2 regions of the Streptomyces sp. NPDC058671 genome follow, and region 2 is predicted to be linked to the other one. Evidence: predicted binding sites of a transcription regulator. Region 2 holds the regulator's gene; the other holds the start of a gene.
The links. Region 2 encodes HspR, which represses chaperone genes until heat shock. Its sites were predicted from a motif close to TTGAGNNNNNNNNNCTCAA; they were not measured.
Positions count from the first base shown of each region.

Region 1: lon (endopeptidase La) is a predicted target of HspR. The motif match lies at 2,019-2,037, and genes of this name have one in related genera.

Region 1 covers NZ_JBHXSA010000007.1:195,731-199,130, reverse strand. Annotated here, with positions in the region: gene ACFWV2_RS11515 (RNA polymerase sigma factor) at 1-340, opposite strand, end outside; gene ACFWV2_RS11510 (hypothetical protein) at 382-705, opposite strand; gene ACFWV2_RS11505 (GNAT family N-acetyltransferase) at 1,291-1,929, opposite strand; gene lon (endopeptidase La) at 2,060-3,400, shown strand, end outside.
Region 2 covers NZ_JBHXSA010000001.1:290,527-293,926, reverse strand. Annotated here, with positions in the region: gene ACFWV2_RS01315 (helix-turn-helix transcriptional regulator) at 1-810, shown strand, start outside; gene ACFWV2_RS01310 (hypothetical protein) at 816-1,283, shown strand; gene ACFWV2_RS01305 (heat shock protein transcriptional repressor HspR) at 1,355-1,798, opposite strand; gene dnaJ (molecular chaperone DnaJ) at 1,802-2,980, opposite strand; gene grpE (nucleotide exchange factor GrpE) at 3,071-3,400, opposite strand, start outside.

The DNA of each region.
Region 1 (3,400 bases), on a different contig from region 2:
GTGCGGCGGCGTGCGTGGCGGCGCGGTCGGCGCGGGCCCCGGCCCGCTGGGCGTCCACAAGGCGCCGGGCGGCGATCACCCAGATCCAGCCACCGGCCTCCCCACGGCCCCGGTGGCCGCCGGCCGAGCGCCAGACGGTGACGAAGGTGTCCTGGAGGACCTCCCGTACGGTCTCCTCGTCGGCGCAGCGCCGGGCGAGGCGGGCGTGCAGCCAGCCGGCGTGCCGGTCGTAGAGGACGGCGAGCGCCTCGGTGTCCCCCCGGGCGACGGCGCGCAGCAGCGCGGAGTCGTCCTCGTCGCCCCCGGAGGGGCCTCCCCCTGTGGGGCGCGACAGTCTCACGCCCTCTCTATCGCCGGCAGGGCCCGGTACGGTTCACGCCCTCACGGGCGGGTCGGCGGACCGCCGTCGGGAAGGGCGGCGAAGACGCGCTGGAGGGCGGGCGGGCGCTCACCGTCGCCGGTGACGACGAGCCGGTGGCGGTAGGTGAGGAAGTACTGGAAGCCGTCGGGGACGGGGCCGCCGGTCGGACGCGCCGGTACGCGCGCGTAGGCGGGGTCTTCGAGCGCCGCCCGCAGCTCGGCGGCCTCGGCGGGGGTCATCCGGCCGGTGCGGGGCGCCTTGGTGCCGGAGCGGCTGGTCCAGGAGCCGTCGTAGTGGACGACGAGCTGGTTGCGGACCCCGGCGAGGCCGCCGTTGACGACCACTTCGACGAGGACCTCCTGACCTCGCGGCTCCCGGGTGGACGCGCCGGTCCCGGACGGGGTCGTGGGCGGGGCGGGGGTGCCGGGGGCGGACGGCGCGTCGGTCGACGGTGCTCGGGTGCCGGGGCTGGGGGGTGTGCCGGTTGCCGACGAGGGGCCGCCGAGTGCCGGAGGGGCCTCGGGGCCGCAGCCGGTCGCGCCGACGGCGCCGAGCGCCAGGACGGCCGCAAGGAGCAGCGCTCCACGCCGTGTCCCCCGCGCCCGTGGCCCGGTCTCGGGTGCGGCCTGTCGGGCTTCTCGCGCGCGTGGCCCGGTCTGCGGTTCGGCCCGGCGCGGCTCCCGCGCGCGTGACGCAGCCTCCCGTACGCCCCGCAGGCACTCCCGCGCGCGTGGCTCGGCTTCCCCTTCGCCCCGCCGGGACTCCCAGGCGCGTGGCGGCCCGGTCTCCCGTACGCCCCGCCCCGCCGGCCGTACGTCTCGCCGTGTCTGCCGTACGCCTCGCACCATGCACCGAGCATGCCCCTTCCGGGCCGCCGCGCGCAGCCGGAAGCCCGGGATCGCGTGCCCCGGCTCCGGCCCGGCTCGCGGTCAGGCCTCCGTCCGGACGATGCCGGTGAGCGGCCCCCGGTGGCGCCAGCCCAGCGCGTCGTACAGCGCGAGGCCGTCCGTGGTCGCGGAGAGCACCCCGGTCTCCGCGCCCGCCTGGGCGGCGGCGGCCTCGAGCGTGCGCATGACGTTGGCGCCGAGGCCGCGCCGCCGGTGCGCGGGGTCGGTCTCGATCTGGTCGGCGACGGCGGTGGAGCCGGTCGGGGCGATCTGGCCGCGGGCGGCGAGGGTGCCGTCGGGGGCGAGCACGCGGACCCGGATGACGCCGTCCCGGACCTCGGTGGTCCTGGCGTACCCCTCCGGGGGCGCGGGGCGGGCCCCGGGGTCGAGCGGCTTGGTCATCATGAACCCGGGATCGTCGGGGACCGTCCACCCCTCGGTGATCCACGACTCCACGTCCTCGGGTCCCGCCATGACCTTGAGCCAGCTGTACGGCGCCGTGAGCCGCGTGCAGAGCGCCCCCACGGTGGCCGCGTCGGGGGCGGGCAGGACGTGCCGTACGACGTGTCGGGGCAGGCCCACGTCGATCCGGTAGCCCCAGGGCTCCGGGACGGGGGCGGGGGTGCCCCGCGAGACCGTCCAGCCCGCCACCCAGGACAAGGTAATAGACGCCATATCCATAGGGGCATTACACCTGGTGTCACCCCGCGGAAAAGCGGTGATCGCTCAGAGCGAACGGACGTCCGGGAACATCTCCGGGCTGGCGTGCATTGAGTCCACATAGCTCAACTTGACTGCCGAAGGGGAGATCATGGCTTCTGAGTCCAAGGCGTCCGTGCCGCTCACTCTGCCCGTCCTGCCGCTCGACGACGAGGTCGTGCTGCCCGGAATGGTGGTGCCGCTGGACCTCTCCGACACCGACGTGCGGGCCGCCGTCGAGGCCGCCCAGGCCGCCGCGCGGTCCGGAGCGGGCAAGCCGCGGGTCCTGCTCGTGCCGCGCGTCGACGGGACCTACGCCGCGACCGGCGTCCTGGGCACCGTCGAGCAGGTCGGCCGGCTCTCCGACGGCGACCCCGGCGCACTGATCCGCGCCCTCGGCCGCGTACGCATCGGCGCCGGTACGACCGGACCCGGCGCCGCCCTGTGGGTCGAGGGCAGCACCGTCGAGGAGACCCTGCCCGACCCGCTGCCCGGCCAGGTCACCGACCTGGTCAAGGAGTACAAGGCACTGGCCACCAGCTGGCTCAAGAAGCGCGGCGCCTGGCAGGTCGTCGACCGCGTCCAGCAGATCGACGGCGTCGGCGCCCTCGCCGACAACGCCGGCTACTCGCCCTTCCTCACCGTCGAGCAGAAGGTCGCGCTCCTGGAGACCGCCGACCCGGTCGCCCGCCTGAGGCTCGCCACCGCCCAGCTCCGCGAGCACCTCGCCGAGCAGGACGTCGCCGAGACCATCGCCAAGGACGTCCAGGAGGGCGTCGACAAGCAGCAGCGCGAGTTCCTGCTCCGCCGCCAGCTCGAAGCCGTCCGCAAGGAGCTCCGCGACCTCAACGGCGAGGCCGAGGGCGACGAGTCCGACGACTACCGCGCCCGCGTGGAGGCGGCCGACCTGCCCGAGAAGGTCCGCGAGGCGGCCCTCAAGGAGGTCGAGAAGCTGGAGCGGTCCAGCGACCAGTCGCCCGAGGGCTCCTGGATCCGCACCTGGCTGGACACCGTCCTCGAACTGCCGTGGAACCGGCGGACCGACGACGGCGCCACCGGCCGCGACATCCGCGGCGCCCGCGCCGTCCTCGACGCCGAGCACGCCGGTCTGGACGACGTGAAGGAACGGATCACCGAGTACCTGGCCGTGCGCAAGCGACGCTCCGACCGCGGCCTCGGCGTCGTCGGCGGCCGCCGCGGCGGAGCCGTACTCGCCCTCGTCGGCCCGCCCGGCGTCGGCAAGACCTCCCTCGGCGAGTCCGTCGCGCACGCGATGGGACGCGAGTTCGTCCGGGTCGCCCTCGGCGGCGTACGGGACGAGGCGGAGATCCGCGGACACCGCAGGACCTACGTCGGCGCCCTCCCCGGCCGGATCGTCCGTGCCATCAAGGAGGCCGGCTCCATGAACCCGGTCGTCCTGCTCGACGAGATCGACAAGGTCGGGTCCGACTTC
Region 2 (3,400 bases):
CAGCTCGTGCACCCCATCGAGCAGGAGATACAGACCCGCCGCCAGCACGCCATCGCGCTCGCCGACGCTTTCGAGCCGTTCATGGCCCTCCACACGCAGGATCCTTCCGGCGTCCAGTCCATCACCGTCCTCGAAGGCCTCAGCGTCATCAACGCCGCCCTCGACCGCGCCATCAACGAGTGCACCGAGGAACTCCTCACCATCCAGCCCGGCAGCGGCCGCCGCCCCGAGACCCTCGAAGCGGCCCTGCGCCGCATGGAGCCCCTCCTCGACCGCGGTGTCCGGATGCGCACCCTCTACCAGCACACCGCCCGGCACCACCCCGCCACCCTCGCCTACGTCGAACGGGTCGCCCCCTACGGGCTGGAACTGCGCACCCTGGAAGAGATCGTCGACCGGCTGATCATCGTCGACCGCAAGGTCGCCTTCGTGCCCGCCCGCAGCGACCGCCAGGTCGCCCTCGAACTGCGCCACGAAGGCCTCGTCCAGTACCTCGTCGGCGTCTTCGACCAGTTCTGGCTGCACGGCGTGCCCTGGGAGGAGGAGATCCCCTACAGTCCCTCCGTGGACGGCATAGGGGGCGTCCAGCGCTCCATCGCCAAGCTCCTCGTCGAGGGCCATGTCGACGAGGCCATCGCCCGCCGCCTCGGCATGAACGTGCGCACCTGCCGGGCCCACATCGCCAAACTCGCCGCCACCCTCGGCAGCGGCAGCCGGGCCCAACTCGGCTACCTCATCGCCCGGTCGGGCATCCTCGAAGGGGACGACCGGCCGGCGCGCCACCTGACCGGCATCGAACGGAACGCCTGACCACCGTGTACGTACAGATCGACCTCGACGGCCCCGCCGGGACCCTGCGGGTCTCCGGGTACCAGCTGCCCACCGTGGAGCTCGTACGGGCCGCCGGGACCCGCCCCGACGCCCACACCCCCATCGGGACCCGCAGGGCCGCCCTCCTCGCGCTCACCGTGGACGGGGAGCCCGCCACCGTCCGGCCCGCCCGCGGACGGCTCCTGCGGCGCTCCTACCGGGTCGACGTACGGACCGGGGGCACGCGCTACCGGCTGATCCCCTGCGGGTACACCGAGAGCCGCCTCACCCGCGGCCGGCGACGGATCGGCACCCTCCTCAGCACGGGCGACGGCCGGGTCGTCGACACCTGGGAGCCCGGTGCGACCCCCCGCGACATCGCCCTCGGCACCGCCCTCGCCGCGGCCTTCGGGACGGGCGCCGCACCCTGGTTCGAGACCGTCGGCGACATCGTCTCCGAACTGATCCCCTGACCCCCGTGACACGACGAGGCCCCCTCCGCCGGAACGGAAGGGGCCTCACCCACGGGGGGATACGCGCGCGCCTACTCGCCGCGCTTGGGGCGCCACACCACCAGGGCGCTCGCCTGCTGCACGTCCTGGTACGGCACCAGATCGCGCCGGTACGAGGCGTGCACCTGCGCCTCGCGCTGCCGCATCGCCGCCGCCGCGCCGTCGACCGCGGCCGACAGCTCGGCGATCCGGCTCTGCAGCGCCGCGACCTGGTTCTCCAGCTCGATGATCCGCTTGATTCCGGCCAGGTTGATGCCCTCGTCCTGCGACAGCTGCTGCACCTGACGGAGCAGCTCGATGTCACGGGCCGAGTAGCGACGCCCCCGGCCGGCCGTACGGTCCGGGGAGACCAGACCGAGACGGTCGTACTGCCGCAGGGTCTGCGGGTGCAGACCCGAGAGCTGGGCCGCCACCGAGATGACGTACACCGGCGACTCGTCGGTCAGCTGATACGGATTGCGTCGGCGCCCGTCCACGGGTCACGCTCCCTTCGCGGCCTGGAACAGCTCCGCCCGCGGATCCTCGGAGGCGGTCGCCTCGCGGTAGGTCTCCAGGGCGTCACGTGCCTTGTCGTCCAGTTCCTTCGGCACCGCGACCTCGACCGTCACGAGGAGGTCGCCGCGGGTGCCGTCCTTGCGGACCGCGCCCTTGCCCCGGGCGCGCATGGTCCGCCCGTTCGGGGTGCCGGCGGGCAGCTTGAGGGTGACCGGGGGGCCGCCGAGGGTCGGCACCTTGATCTCGCCGCCGAGCGCCGCCTCCGTGAAGGAGACCGGCACGGTGACGGTGAGGTTGTCGTCCTTGCGGCCGAAGACCGGGTGGGCGTCGACGTGGACGACGACGTACAGATCGCCGTTCTGCCCGCCGCGCTCGCCCGGCGCTCCCTTGCCGCGCAGTCGGATCTTCTGGTTGTCGCTCACACCCGCGGGGATGCGGACCTGCATGGTGCGGGAGGACTTGGCCCGGCCGCTGCCCCTGCAGACCTCGCAGGGGTTCTCCGCGATCAGACCACGGCCCTTGCAGTCCACGCACGGGTCGGTGAGCGAGAAGCCGCCGCCGCTGCCGCGCGAGACCTGCCCGGTGCCGACGCAGGTCGGGCACACCCGGGGGGTGCCGTTCTTGTCGCCGGTGCCCGAACACGCCGTGCACGGCTGCTGGCTCGACATCCGCAGCGGCACGGTCGCGCCCTCGATGGCCTCGGTGAAGCTGAGCGTCACCTCGGACTCGATGTCCTGGCCGCGCCGCGGCTGGGTACGGGCCCCCGCACCCCCGCCGCGGTTGAACAGGCCGCCGAAGACGTCCCCGATCCCGCCGCCGCCGAAGCCGCCCGCGCCGGCGGGGCCGCCCTGGGCGCCGCCGAAGAGGTCGCCCAGGTCGAAGTTGAACGAGCCGCCACCCGGGCCGCCGGCCCGGAGGCCGCCGTTCCCGAAGAGGGCGCGGGCCTCGTCGTACTCCTTGCGCTTCTTCGGGTCACCGAGGACGTCGTTCGCCTCGGAGATCTCCTTGAAGCGTGACTCCGCCTTGCTGTCGCCCTTGTTGGCGTCCGGGTGGTTCTCGCGGGCGAGCTTCCGGTACGCCTTCTTGATCTCGGCGTCCGTGGCGTCCTTGGGGACGCCGAGGACCTTGTAGTAGTCCTTCTCGACGAAGTCCTTCGTGCTCATCGACGTCCCTCCTTCCGGACTGCTCCGGTGTGCGTCACTGGTCCGGTGACCGCCGGCGATGCGGCGGTCACCCCTGCTCCGACCGGCGCGTCACCCCTCGTCGGGGGCACCGCTCTCCTCGTCGGCCGACGTGCCGTCCTCCTTGGCCGGAGCCGCGCCCGGCTGGGGCTCGGCGACGGCCACGCGGGCGGGCCTGATGGTCCGCTCGCCGATCCGGTACCCGGGCTGCAGGATCGCCACGCAGGTCGTCTCGGTGACGTCCGGCGCGTACGAGTGCATCAGGGCCTCGTGGATCGTCGGGTCGAAGGGCTCGCCCTCCTTGCCGAACTGCTGCAGACCCATCTTGGCGACGACGGTCTCCAGCGATTCGGCCACCGACTTGAACCCGCCCACGAGTTCGCCGTGCTCACGGGCCCGGCC